2 regions of the Zhengella sedimenti genome follow, and region 2 is predicted to be linked to the other one. Evidence: predicted binding sites of a transcription regulator. Region 2 holds the regulator's gene; the other holds the start of a gene.
What was found. Region 2 encodes PhoB, which activates phosphate uptake and scavenging genes when phosphate is short. Its sites were predicted from a motif close to TGTCATNNANCTGTCAT; they were not measured.

Region 1: the regulator PhoB is predicted to act here: its motif matches at 5,106-5,122, upstream of ACLB6G_RS02795 (DUF2794 domain-containing protein).

Annotation. Positions count from the first base shown of each region.
Region 1 covers NZ_JBKFFP010000001.1:549,265-556,391, reverse strand. Annotated here, with positions in the region: gene ACLB6G_RS02815 (ABC transporter ATP-binding protein) at 1-537, shown strand, start outside; gene ACLB6G_RS02810 (ABC transporter permease) at 548-3,094, shown strand; gene ACLB6G_RS02805 (Bax inhibitor-1/YccA family protein) at 3,309-4,049, shown strand; gene ACLB6G_RS02800 (GNAT family N-acetyltransferase) at 4,159-4,686, shown strand; gene ACLB6G_RS02795 (DUF2794 domain-containing protein) at 4,710-5,093, opposite strand; gene ACLB6G_RS02790 (DUF1223 domain-containing protein) at 5,424-6,173, opposite strand; gene acnA (aconitate hydratase AcnA) at 6,368-7,127, opposite strand, start outside.
Region 2 covers NZ_JBKFFP010000001.1:960,501-967,627, forward strand. Annotated here, with positions in the region: gene pstA (phosphate ABC transporter permease PstA) at 1-1,324, shown strand, start outside; gene pstB (phosphate ABC transporter ATP-binding protein PstB) at 1,393-2,169, shown strand; gene phoU (phosphate signaling complex protein PhoU) at 2,196-2,897, shown strand; gene phoB (phosphate regulon transcriptional regulator PhoB) at 2,914-3,603, shown strand; gene ACLB6G_RS04760 (energy transducer TonB family protein) at 3,647-4,543, opposite strand; gene ACLB6G_RS04765 (ExbD/TolR family protein) at 4,540-4,944, opposite strand; gene ACLB6G_RS04770 (ExbD/TolR family protein) at 4,941-5,363, opposite strand; gene ACLB6G_RS04775 (MotA/TolQ/ExbB proton channel family protein) at 5,360-5,977, opposite strand; gene ACLB6G_RS04780 (ABC transporter ATP-binding protein) at 5,974-6,765, opposite strand; gene ACLB6G_RS04785 (FecCD family ABC transporter permease) at 6,762-7,127, opposite strand, start outside.

The DNA.
Region 1 (7,127 bases), 410 kb from region 2:
GGGCTGGAGCGTATCGACGCGGGCGCGGTCCATATCGCCGGAACGTCCATCCACGACAAGAGCGAGGACGCGGTCGCGGAATTCAGGGGCCGCAACATCGGCATCGTTTTCCAGTCCTTCCATCTCATCCCGAACATGACGGCCCTTGAAAACGTGGCCGTTCCGCTGGAACTGGCCGGCCGGCGCGACGCCTTCGAGGTGGCGCGCCAGGAACTGGCCGCGGTCGGTCTCGGCGAGCGCCTGACCCATTATCCGGGCGAATTGTCCGGCGGCGAACAGCAGCGCGTGGCCATTGCCCGCGCTCTCGCGCCCGAACCTGCCATCGTGATCGCCGACGAACCGACCGGGAATCTCGATGAGCGCACCGGCGGCGCGGTGGCCGATCTCCTGTTCGAAACCGCGCGCAAGCGCGGCATGACGCTGGCGCTGGTGACGCACGATCCCTCCCTGGCCGCGCGCTGTTCACGTCAGGTCGCCATGCATTCCGGGCGCATCGAAACGTCGACGGGCGAAGCCCTTCCGCGGCGTACGGCGTGAGGCGCGCACCATGACCTTCCTGCGCACCCTCTCGCTGGCATGGCGTTTCTCGCTGCGCGAAATGCGTGGCGGGCTGTCCGGTTTCGCCATCTTCCTTGCCTGTATCGCACTCGGCGCGGGCGCAATCGGCGGCGTCAACTCGGTCGCCCGGTCCATCACATCGGGCGTCACCGCGGAAGGCCGGACCCTGCTTGGCGGCGACATGCGCTTCCAGCTGAACCAGCGCGAGACATCGGCGGAGGAACGTGCCTACCTGGAGAGCCTCGGCCGGCTTTCGCACAGCGCCGAAATGCGATCCATGGTCCGCCTGCCCGACGGCAGCGACCAGACACTGGCGGAAGTGAAGGCGGTGGACGGCGCATACCCGCTGGCCGGAACCCTCGTCACCGAACCGCCGCTGGCAGGCGATGCCTTGTTCGCCCTTTCGGACGGCGCCTATGGTGCCGCTGTTGCCGATCTGCTGATGGAACGGCTCGGCCTTTCGCTTGGCGACAGGGTCGAACTCGGCAATGCAACCTTCGAATTGCGCACGCGCATCGTGACCGAGCCGGACATGATCTCCGGCGGGTTCGGCTTCGCGCCGCGGTTCATGGTCTCGCTCGATGCCTTGCGCGCATCCGGCCTGATCCAGCCGGGCAGCCTCGTCGAGCACGACTACAAGATCGACCTGGGTGCGCGCGGCACGCCGGGCGGCATCGCCGCCATCCGCGACGAGGCCGCCAGCCGCTTCCCGCAGGCCGGCTGGTCGATCCGCGACAGCGCCAATGCCGCCCCGGCGCTTGCATCCAACATCGAGCGTTTCTCGCAGTTCCTGACGCTTGTCGGCCTGACAGCGCTGGTCGTCGGCGGCGTGGGCGTAGGCAACGCGGTGCGGTCCTACCTCGACTCCAAGCGCGCCGTCATCGCCACCTTCAAGTGCCTCGGCGCATCCGGCGCGTTCGTCTTCACCGTCTATCTTGTACAGATCCTGCTGATCGCGGCGGCGGGCATCGCCATCGGCCTGGTGATTGCCGCTGCCATGCCGCTTGCGGCCGGCCATGCGCTGGGCGCGATCATCCCGGTTCCGGTCACGGGCGGGCTCTATCCCGGCGCGCTCGCCATGGCGGCGCTGTTCGGGTTCCTGGTGACGGTGGCCTTCGCGCTCATCCCGCTCGGACGTGCCCGCGACGTGCCCGCCACCGCGCTCTTTCGTGAAATGGGTTTCGATGCCCATGGCTGGCCGCGCCCGGCCTATCTCGGCGCGGCAGCCCTGGCGCTCGCACTGCTTGCCGGGCTTGCCGTGTGGGCGGCCGAAAGCCGGATGCTGGCCGCATCGTTCCTGGCCTCCGTCGCCGCCGCCTTCGTCGTGCTGCGCGCCGTGGCGGTGGGCGTCCAGGCTCTGGCGCGCAAGGCGCCGGTTGTCCGCTCCACCCCGCTCCGGCTCGCCATCGGCAATATTCACCGGCCGGGCGCGCTGACGCCTTCGGTCGTGCTGTCGCTCGGGCTCGGCCTCACGCTTCTCGTGTCGCTTGCCCTGATCGACGGCAACCTGCGCAACCAGATCACCGGTTCGCTGCCCGAACGCGCGCCGAACTTCTTCTTCGTCGACATCCAGAGCGGCGAGGTCGACCGTTTCGCCGATCTCATCGAGAGCGAATCGGAGGGCAAGCTGGTGCGTGTTCCCATGCTGCGCGGCCGCATCATCGCCCTCAATGGCGAGGACGTCACGAAGATCGACGTGCCGCCGGAGGGTGCCTGGGTGCTGCGTGGCGACCGGGGCCTGACCTATTCGCAGCGCGTGCCCGAGAACTCGCGGCTCGTTGAAGGCGAATGGTGGCCGGAGGACTATTCCGGCGAACCGCTGGTATCGTTTTCCGCCGAGGAGGCAGGCGAGATCGGGCTGAAGACGGGCGACACGGTCACCGTCAACGTGCTGGGCCGCAACGTGACCGCCCGCATCGCCAACCTCCGTGAAGTGGCCTGGGAATCGCTCGGCATCAATTTCGTCATGGTCTTCTCGCCCAACACGCTGGCCGGCGCTCCCCATGCCTGGCTGGCCACCCTGACCGATGCGCAGGCCGGCCCGGCCGAAGAGGCGCGCCTCCTCAACGCGGTGACGCGCGCCTTCCCGTCCGTCACGACGGTTCGGGTGAAGGATGCGCTGGACGTGGTCGACCGGGTCGTTGGCCAGCTGGCGCTCGCCATCCGCGCCGCGGCATCGGTTGCCCTCATAGCCTCGGTGCTCGTCCTTTCCGGTGCGCTGGCCGCGTCCAACCGGGCGCGCGTGCATGACGCCGTCGTGCTGAAGATGCTCGGCGCCACGCGGCGCGACCTGATCGGCGCCTTCAGCCTCGAATACGCCTTGATCGGGCTTGCCACGGCGACCTTTGCACTTGCCGCGGGCGGTTTTGCGGCCTGGGCGGTCGTCTCGCAGATCATGAACCTGCAATCGTCCTTCCTGCCCGACGTCGCGGTGACCACCCTCGCCGTGGCGCTGGTCCTCACCGTGGGCTTCGGCCTGATCGGAACCTGGCGGGTCCTGGGACACAAGGCCGCTCCTGTGCTCCGGACCCTGTAGGTTACGGAAAATCAAGGTTAATGCCCCGTTTGCAACCGTCGGGAAGCAATTCACGCATGTTTGTTCCCGCCCGCGCCCTGGCAGGTCTTGTTTGGGCGCACGGGACGTCACATATTGAACGCAGGCATGCTGGAGTTCCGCCAGCGGCGCCTGGGGGCTTGGGCATGGTACGCTCCTCCCGACACCCGACGGAACAGTAGCAAAGAGGACTTTCATGGCTGATCTTCGCAATTACCAGATGCGATCCGGCGTGCAGACCCATGCCGACGCCTCCATTGATGAGGGGCTCCGCTCCTACATGCTCAAGGTCTACAACCTCATGGCGCTCGGCCTGGCGATCACCGGCCTGGCGGCGTGGGGCGGCTTCAATTTCGCGGTGCAGGACGGACAGCTGACCCAGTTCGGACAGCTCATGTTCGCCAGCCCGCTGAAGTGGGTGCTCATCCTGGCGCCGCTCGGCATGGTGTTCTTCCTGTCGTTCCGCATTCACAAGATGAGCGTGGCGGCGGCACAGACCACCTTCTGGGTCTATGCGGCGCTTGTCGGGCTGTCGCTGTCGACGATCTTCCTCGTCTATACGCAGACCTCGATCGTTCGCACCTTCTTCATCACCGCCTCGGCCTTCGGCGCCCTGTCGCTCTACGGTTACACCACGAAGCGTGACCTGTCGGGCATGGGCTCCTTCCTGATCATGGGCCTGTTCGGCATCATCATCGCCTCGGTGGTGAACATTTTCCTTGGCTCGTCAGCGCTGCAGTTCGCCATTTCGGTGATCGGCGTACTCGTGTTTTCCGGCCTGACCGCCTATGACACGCAACAGATCAAGGAGATGTACTACGAGGGCGACGGTGCCCTGGTGGCCGGACGCAAGGCGATCATGGGTGCGCTGCGCCTCTATCTCGACTTCCTCAACCTGTTCATGTTCCTGCTCCAGTTCCTCGGCAACCGCGAGTGAACCCGCGCTGGATGTGATCCGGAAACCGGAGGGCGGCTTTCAGGCCGCCCTTTTCTTTTCGGTCCGGTGCTGGCAGAGCTTCCGTTTGTCATCCAAGCGGACCTGAAACATGCCGACCCTCAGACCAGCCGTTGCCGCCGACCTTCCCGCTTTCCAGGCGATCTATGCCGACGCCGTCCTGCATGGCACGGCATCCTACGAGATCGACCCGCCCGATCTGGCGGAAATGACGAGGCGCTACGAAACGGTCCGGGATGACGGCTATCCCTGGCTGACAGCCGAGGACGGAGACGGCACCGTGCTGGGCTATGCCTATGCCGGCGCGTTCCGCCCGCGTCCCGCCTACCGGTTCATGGTCGAGGATTCGATCTATGTCGCGCCGGAATCCAAGGGACAGGGCGTCGGCCGGGCGCTCCTTGCCGCGCTCATCGAAGCGTGCCGCAGAGACGGCTACCGCCAGATCCTCGCCGTCATTGGCGATGCCGAACGCAACCGCGCATCCATCGCGCTGCATCAGGCGCTCGGCTTTTCGCCATGCGGCCTGATTTCCGGCTCGGGCTTCAAGCACGGGCGGTGGCTGGATACCGCGCTCATGCAGCTTGCCCTCAATGGCGGTCGTTCCACCCCGCCCGGCTGACCGGGGGCGCAAGCCCCGGATACTCAGCCCTTGACCAGTTTCAGCGGCTTGTCGAACACCGCCAGCACCCTTTCGAGTTCGTGGCCGCGCTTGAGCGTGACACCGGCGGCATTGACCACGGACCACGCGCCCTGTCGGGCCGCGCGTTTCGGCTCCTTGATGATCTGGAAAAGCGGTGCTTCGCTGGAGCGCTTGAAGACGGAGAAGACGGCGCGGTCGGGCAGGTGATCGATGGCGTAATCCCGCCATTCGTTGGCCGCCACCATGAAACTGTAGATATTCAGGATCCGGGACAGTTCGGTGCGATGAAAGGTCACCGTTTGCGGGTGGCGCTGCCGCCGGATGTCATGCAGCGCCACCAGATTGGATGCTTCGGAGGAACCTCCGCCCGCGCCCTGATTGTCCATGACGGCTCCTTCTTGTCACTTTCATGACAGCCTGCCGTTTCGCATGCGCAATTGCAAGCCGCAGCGATCACGGCTGCAGCGTGTCTGATCAGGTTATATTATGAACTACTGAAACAATCCGGTCGACAAACGTGAAAGGCCAGCCATGTTTTCGCCGCGTTCCCGCCAAGCTGCGGCCGCAAACGAAACCGACGCTGTATCCGTTGCCTGAGACGGTCCGGTCCGATCGCGGCTGTAACCCCCAAGCCCCCCGCCCACGGTCGCGGTTTGGCCGGACCAACCTCGGCAACACCCCGCCTCCGGGCAGTTCATTCTGCCCTTTGCCGGAGCCTATTTTTCCGCGCGCAATGCTGCCGTCGAGCCGAAGCCGATCGATGCCGCGCCGAGAATGGGACCCGGACCGGTCCCGCCCGCCATTTCCTGCACCAGCGCGGCACATCCGCCGCCGGCCTCGATGGACAGCGAGGACATGGGCAATTCGACGCGCATAGCATCGCCATGCCACATGCCCGCGGTCTGCCATCCGCTCACCGCGTTCCAGTAGGTGATGTCGCGTCCGCTGTTCTCGCCCTTGCGCACGGAAACGGTGCGCGGCGGCCCGTAGCAGACCAGCAGCACATTCGCCTTGCCGCCGGCGCTGCTTTCGCCGACGCGGATGAGGATCGATCCGTCGGTCCGCGACAGCGACACCGGAACCGGCAGGCCGCCGGTCGACTGCGCGATCTTTTCCTCCACCTCGCCGCGATGCGACCCGACTACGTCATGATGACCGTTGATCACCATCTGCGGCGTGTATTTCGACATGTTTCCAAGCGCACGGCGATAGGCTTCCTGTCGTGCCGTGTTGCCAGGATCGCCCAGCGTGTCCTTCCAGCCGAGATAGTCCCAGTAGTCCACGTGCCAGGCGAGCGCGATGACGCCCTCGCGCCGGGCCAGTTCACCCAGGAACGCGTCGGCCGCCGGGCAGGACGAGCATCCCTGGCTGGTGAAGAGTTCGACCACGGCCACGGGCTTTTCCCCTGCCCAGGCAGGCACGGCCGAGGCGGCAGCGAACAGCAGTGACAGAAAGAACCTTCTCACGGTGCCCCGGGCCTCCCCTGTGAAACGTGGTTGCGAAAACATGACCTGTGACGGACATAGTCCCCGCATTGATCAATGAAAACTCACTTTCGCGCGAGTTTTCGTGCCGGACCACACCACCGGCATGAAAAAGCCGCCGGGGTTGGCTCCCCGGCGGCTTGCATTTCACAGGCTGTGGATGGCGCTTCCGGCCCTCAGGCCGCCAGGTCCCGCAGCACATACTGCAGGATGCCGCCATTCTTGTAGTAGTCGAGTTCGTCGAGCGTATCGATCCGGCAAAGCAGTTCGATCGTCTTCGTCGAACCGTCGGCGAAGGTGATGGTGGCCGGCACGGTCTGGCGCGGCTTGATCCCCTCGAGGCCCTCGATGGACACGGTTTCATCGCCCTTCAGGCCCAGCGACTTCCAGGTGTCGCCACCGGTGAAGACGAAGGGAATGACGCCCATGCCGACGAGGTTGGAGCGGTGGATGCGCTCGTAGCTCTCGGCAATGACGGCGCGCACGCCCAGCAGGTTGGTGCCCTTGGCAGCCCAGTCGCGCGACGAACCGTTGCCGTATTCGCCGCCGGCGAAGACGACCAGCGGCACGCCCTCCGTGCGGTAGCGCATCGCGGCGTCATAGATCGACAGTTCTTCCTTGGACGGATAGTGGATCGTGTAGCCGCCCTCGCGGCCGTTCTCGCCCAGCATGAAGTTGCGGATGCGGATATTGGCGAAGGTGCCGCGCATCATCACTTCATGGTTGCCGCGCCGCGTGCCGTACTGGTTGAAGTCGGCGACATTGACGCCATTGTCCAGCAGGTACTGTCCGGCCGGCGACTGCGCCTTGATCGAACCGGCCGGGGAGATGTGGTCGGTGGTGATCTTGTCGCCGAACAGCCCGAGGATGCGCGCGCCCTTGATGTCGGACACCTGCCCGGCCGCCTTCGCCATGCCGGCGAAATAGGGCGGGTTC
Region 2 (7,127 bases):
CGTCACGACCAGCCTTCTGCCCGCCGGGCGTCCGAGCGCCGAAGAGACGGCGAGACGGACACGGTCCCGCAATGCCGCGGAAACCCGGTTCAAGGCCTATGGCATGGCCGCCATCGCCATCGGCCTGTTCTTCCTGGTCGCGCTGCTCTACGCGATCCTGACCAATGGCGTGGGCGCCTTCCAGCAGACCTTCGTCAAGATTTCGATCCCGCTCAATGCCGAGCAGGTGGCGGCGGCCGAGGCATCGGTGGTCAAGACCTCCAAGTATCGCGCCATGATCGAAGATGCGCTCGCCGCCAAGGTCGCCGAGCGCGGCTACAAGACCGAATTCACCGATCCGGGCAAGATCGGCGATATCCTGTCCTCGGGCGCGCCGGCGACGCTGCGCGAACATGTACTGGCCAACGAGGCAGACATCGGCAAGACGCTGGATTTCGAGTTTCTCGCCTCCTCGCGCGTCGACGGCTATCTGAAAGGCCGCGTCACCCGTGAAGCGCTGGCGCAGGACAAGAACCTCGATGCCGAACATCTGGATCTGGTCGACCAGATGCGCGAAGACGGCATGGTGGTGAAGCATTTCAACTGGGACTTCATTACCGGCGCCGATGCCTCCGATTCGCGGCCCGAACAGGCCGGCATCGGCGTCTCCATGCTCGGTTCGCTGTTCATGATGCTGGTGGTGCTGTTCCTCGCTTTGCCGATCGGGGTCGCGGCCTCCATCTACCTGGAGGAATTCGCGCCGCAAAACCGTTTCACGGACCTGATCGAGGTGAACATCGCCAATCTGGCGGCGGTTCCCTCCATCGTGTTCGGTATCCTGGGGCTGGCGGCATTCATCCAGTTCGCGCATCTGCCGCAGTCCGCGCCGCTGGTCGGCGGGCTGGTGCTGACCCTGATGACGCTGCCGACGATCATCATCTCGACACGGGCATCGCTGAAGGCCGTACCGCCATCCATACGCGAGGCGGCACTGGGCATCGGGGCGTCGAAGATGCAGTCGGTCTTCCACCATGTGCTGCCGCTGGCCATGCCGGGTATCCTGACGGGCACGATCATCGGCCTGGCGCAGGCGCTTGGCGAAACCGCGCCGCTGCTGCTCATCGGGATGGTCGGTTTCATCGCCTCGAACTACCCCGACGGCGTGGTGTCAGGCTTCCTCGACCCGAACTCCGCCATGCCCGCCCAGATCTTCGAATGGGCCAAGCGCGCGGATCCGGCCTTCTATGAACGCGCCTGGGGCGGGATCATCATCCTGCTGGTTTTCCTTGCGATCATGAACATTACCGCCATCATACTTCGCCGACGCTTCGAGCGGCGCTGGTGACCGGTCGAAAACGGAGCGCCGAGATGAACATGCGTACCGAAACAAAGATTGAAGAAGCACTCAAGACCATGCCGCAGAACGAAACCCACCCGCTCAAGATGCGCGGCGAGAAAGTCAGCGTCTTCTATGGCGAGAAACAGGCGCTCTATGATGTCGATCTCGACATCCGGGCAAACCAGGTGACGGCGTTGATCGGTCCTTCGGGTTGCGGCAAGTCCACCTTCCTGCGCTGCCTCAACCGCATGAACGACACGATCGACATCTGCCGCGTCACGGGCAGGATCACGCTGGACGGCAAGGACATCTACGACAAGTCCATCGACGTGGTGGAGCTGCGCGCCCGGGTGGGCATGGTGTTCCAGAAGCCCAATCCGTTCCCGAAGTCGATCCGCGAGAACATCGCCTATGGCCCGCGCATCCACGGCCTGGCGCGGTCCAAGGCCGACCTGGAGGAGATCGTCGTGACCAGCCTGCAGAAGGCGGGTCTCTTCGAGGAGGTCAAGGACCGTCTCGACGAGCCGGGCACGGGCCTTTCAGGCGGCCAGCAGCAGCGCCTGTGCATCGCGCGCGCCATCGCGGTCTCGCCGGAAGTCATCCTGATGGACGAACCCTGCTCGGCGCTCGACCCGATCGCCACCGCAAAGGTCGAGGAACTGATCGACGAGCTGAAGGAAAACTACACGATCGTCATCGTGACCCATTCCATGCAGCAGGCCGCGCGCGTCTCGCAACGCACGGCGATGTTCCACCTGGGAATCCTCGTCGAGGAAGGGGCGACGGACAAGATGTTCACCAGCCCCGACGACAAGCGCACCCAAGACTACATTACCGGCCGCTTCGGCTGAGCCTTACCAATCCGGGAGACTGCGCCATGGGCGAGCATACCGTCACCTCGTTCGACGAGGAACTGGACGCGATGGACACGATGATCCGCACGATGGGCGAGCGGGCCGCCGAGATGGTGGACATGGCCACGCGCGCGCTGCTGACCGGCGACGTGGCCCTGGCGCAGCGGGTGATCTCCGAAGACCGGTTGATGGACCAGATGCAGCGCGATCTCGACGACCGCGCCGTCATGCTCATCGGCAAGCGCCAGCCCATGGGGCAGGACCTGCGCTTCGCCGTTGGCGCCATGCGCATGGCCGGCGACCTGGAGCGCATCGGCGACCTGGCCAAGAGCACCTGCAAGCGCGTGGGCTCCATCGGCGAAATGGTGGTGATGCGCGAACCCAATTTCGGCATCGAGAAGATGGCCGGACTGGCCCGCGACCAGGTCAAGGCAATCGTCGAGGTCTATGTCGGGCGCCGCGCGGACGAAATCGAGGAGATCCGCAATCGCGACGAACAGATCGACATGGCCTATACGTCGGTGTTCCGCGAATTGCTGACCTACATGATGGAGGACCCGCGCAAGATCTCGTCCTGCACGCACCTGCTGTTTTGCGCCAAGAACATCGAGCGCATCGGCGATCATGTCACCAATATCGCCGAGAACGCCTACTACATGATCACCGGCGACCAGTTGCCGATGGCGCGGCCGAAGGTGGACAATGTCGCCGAAGGCATCGGCTGAAACCGGATACTGGCAGATGGCAACACCGCGCATTCTTGTTGTCGAGGACGAGGAACCGCTGGGCGTCCTGCTCCAGTACAATCTCGAGGCCGAGGGCTACGCGGTCGAGGTGGTCAACCGCGGCGACGAGGCGGAACTGCGCCTGCGCGAGAACGTGCCCGATCTTCTCGTGCTAGACTGGATGCTGCCCGGCGTCTCCGGCATCGAGTTGTGCCGGCGCCTGCGCCTGCGGCCCGAGACCGAACGCCTTCCCGTGATCATGCTCACCGCGCGCGGCGAGGAAAGCGACCGGGTTCGCGGGCTTTCCACAGGCGCCGACGACTATCTCGTCAAGCCGTTCTCGACGCCCGAATTCCTGGCGCGGGTGCGTGCGCTGATGCGACGGGCCAAGCCGGAAATGCTGTCCGGCACGCTGACGGTCGGCGATATCGTGCTGGACCGGGAAACCCACCGCGTCTTCCGGTCCCGCCGTGAGGTCAAGCTGGGCCCGACGGAGTTCCGTTTGCTGGAATACCTGATGCAGCATCCCGGCCGGGTGTTCTCGCGCGGGCAGCTTCTGGACAATGTCTGGGGCGAGACGATCTATATCGACGAGCGCACGGTGGACGTGCATATCGGCCGGCTGCGCAAGGCCGTCAATATCGGCAACATGCCCGATGTGATCCGCACGATCCGGGGCGCAGGCTACGCCATCCAAGAAAAGTGAGTGACAGGGGCGGGGCCATCGCGACTGCCCCTTCCTCCGGCCGTCACCTGAAGCTCAGCCTTATGCGCAAGGCCAGGCTTTGCCCCGGCACTTCGTCTGGCGGGCGCGGATAGGGGGCGGCGCCACGCGCGGCCTGGAGCGCCCTTTTGTCGAGCGACGGGTCGCCGGAACTGGAACTGACGCTGGCACCGAGAAGCGCACCAGAACGGGCGATGCGAAGGCTGAGGCCGACGGTGCCGCGCCCGCCCGCACCCCGCGGCTTGCGCCGGGCGACATGGCTGTTCACGCGCTGGCCATAGCTCGCCATGGCCTTGCGCAATTGCGCGCGTGACGGGGCTGCGCCCTGGCCCCGTGCCCCTTGCCGGGTGGTGGTGTCCCTGCCGGTTGCCTTGCCCGCGCCCGCCTTCCGCTCCTGCCGTCTTTCGATGGCGCCCTGTGCTTTCTTCTCCGGCCGTGCGGGTCTGGCCGCCTTCGGGGGCGGCGGCGCGGGGGCCGGCCTGATGTCCGGGCGCGGCGCCGGCAGAACGGCGACGGTCTCAGGCAGGTCGGCCCAGCTTTCGCTTTGCGGCGGTTCGGGAATTGCCGGGGCGATGGCGGGCATGCCGATGCGGGGCAGGGCGACGGCGATGTCGCTTGCCTCAAGCGCCACGAGAGGCGGTGCGTCCGGAAATACAGGCACGGGCAGCGCAATGGCGGAAGGCGTCATCGCGGCCGCATGCGAGATCTTTTCCGGGATGGCATCGGTCTGCGGCACGGTTTGCTCCGGCGCGGTATCGTCACCATCCTCGCCCGGCGCTTCGATGAGCGTGACGGTCACCGCCACATCGCCGGCCTCGCCGGCATCGCCACCGCCGGCGATCCCGTTGGCGACAACGGCGGCGAGGGCTGCATGGAGGCCGAGCGACAGCAGGATGGCCAGAGCGGTGCGCAGGGTCTTCATGGCCTGGCCTCCACGATCATCGTCAGGGTGGTCACGCCGCCGGCGCGCAGTCTTTCCGTCACCTGCACGACGGACGCGGCGCCGGCATTGCGGTCTGCCTTCAACCAGGCGCGCTCCCAGTCTTCGGCCACGAAGGCGGCGGCCAGTCCGTCGAGCGCGGCATCGCCCTCAAGGCCGTTCCAGGCCATGCGCCCGTCGGCGGCGACATAGAGCGTGCGTGCCGGTGCCGGTGTTCCGGAGGGGATGGCGGGCGCGGATGCCGGCTCAATCGGCAGCGGGTCGGTTGCGCGGATCACGCCGGACAGCATGACGAAGATCAGCAGCAGGAAGACGATGTTGATCAGCGGCAGGGTGGGGTCGGCCTGCGGCGCTGGCGGCAGGTCAAGGCGCAGGCGCTTCATCGGGCCGTCTCCCCGTCCGTGCCGGTCCCGGCGCGGGTGGCAACCTTCGTCCGACCCGCCCTTGCCGCGGCATCGAGCGCGGTGACCAGCGCCTGGTAGGGCGCGTCCGGGCCGGCGGAGACGATGAGGGGGCGGTCCGGATCGGCGGCCAGTGCAGCCGCCAGTTCTCCTTCGGCGACAGGTTCGCCATCCAGCGTGAAGCCGGGTCCGGACAGCGCCAGTATCTGTGGCGCCGCCGCCTGCGATGCCGCTGCCGCGTCCCCGGCCGGGGCCAGCGCCAGCGGCTGTTCGGCCTGGCGGACGAATTGCGCGGCCAGCATGAAGAAGATGACGAGGATGAAGACCACATCCATGATCGGCGTGAGGTTCACGCCCGGCCGCGGCGCGGCGCTGTCGAGCGAGATGCGCCGCCGGCTCATGGCTCGTGCCCCGCGCGCTCGCGCGGCCTTGTCAGCGCGCGGTTGACGGCAGCTTCCATGCGCCGCGCGATGTTGCCGGCCATGGCCTCAAGGATGGCGGCGAAGACGAGGGCGGCGAGCGCCACCACCATGCCCGCGGCGGTGGTCAGCAGGGCTTCCCAGATGCCGCCGGCCAGCAGGGCCGGATTGACCTGATCGCCCGCGCCTTCGAGTTCACGGAACGCCTCGATCATGCCGAGCACCGTGCCGAGCAGGCCGGTCAGCGGCGCGGCGGCGGTCGACAGATGCAGGAAGCCGATGCCGCGCCGGAGCCTTGCGAGGGCGGCGCGCGCGCCGATATCGGCCTCGGTTTCCAGTTGGTCGGGGGTGGCGCCGGGGCGCATGGCATCCAGCCGCGCCAGCAGCTTGCCCAGCGCGCCGGAGGAATGGCGGCCCTTTTCGGCGCGGCCGGTCGCCAGGCTTTCGGCGGCAAGACCCAACACCTTCTGCAGGAAGACAGCGACGACGAGGACCGACAGGATGGCCAGCGCCACCATGGCCGGCCCGCCCTTCCCGAACAGGTCGCCCAGGGCGGGTGTCAGGGCTTCGAGGGAGGAGTCCAGCCAGGCGTTCATGGTGCGTCTCCGTTGGCCGTCAGCGCGAGCGGCGTGAAGGTCAGGCCGCATTCATCCCGGCCAATGCGCGCGGTGATGCCATAGGCGCCGGCCATGGTCTCTGCGGAAATGGCATTGTCGGGTTTTCCGTCGGCAAGGATGGTCCCGCTGCGCATGATGATGACGCGGTCGGACCAGCGTGCGGCCAGTTCGATGTCGTGCAGCGAGACAAGCACGGCCTTGCCAAGGCCGGCCTGCCGGCGCAGCGAGGCCATCAGCCGGATCTGGTGGGCCGGATCGAGGCTGGCGGCGGGTTCGTCTGCCAGAAGGAGCGGCGTGTCCTGGGCGATCAGCCGTGCCGCGAGGACGCGGGCCAGTTCGCCGCCGGACATGGCAGCGGCGGGCCGGTCCGCCAGATGGCCCACATCCATCGCCTCCATGGCGTCCGCGACGATGGTTTCGTCGGCCGGTGAGAGACGCGTGCCATACCCCCCATGCGGCAGGCGGCCGAGCGCGACGATGGCGCGGGCGGCGAGGTTCCAGTGCACGACCCTGTCCTGGGGCAGATAGGCAAGGATGCGGGCGCGCTCGCCGGGTGCCATGGCGGCAAGCGCGCTGCCATTCCAGCTCGCGGTGCCGGCCGTGGCTGGAACCAGGCCCGCAAGGCAGCGCAAGAGGGTGGACTTGCCGGCACCGTTCGGCCCCAGCAGGGCAACGGTCTCGCCGGGTTGCACGGCGAGCGACACGCCTTTCAGCACGGGCCTGCCGCTGAGGGCTGCCGACAGGTTTTCCACGCCAAGCCCGCTCATGTCATCACCCTGCGGTTGGACATGACGAGCCAGAGAAAGAAGGGCGCGCCGATGAGCGCGGTGAGCACGCCGACATTGAGTTCGCGGCCCGTTGTCATCAGCCGAACGGTGATGTCGGCCGCGAGCAGCAGGGCCGCGCCGCCGAAGCCGGAAGCAAGCAGGAGCGAGGAGGGCCGCTCGTCGGTGAAGGGGCGCAGCAGGTGCGGCACGACAAGGCCGACAAAGCCGATCGTTCCGGCCACGGCCACGCCAGCGCCTGCCGAGAGCGCGACGCCGGTGACCAGCATGGCGGCGGTGCGCGGCAGGTGGATGCCGAGCGAGCGCGCCGTGTCCTCGCCCAGCGACAGGGCATCGAGCGCGCG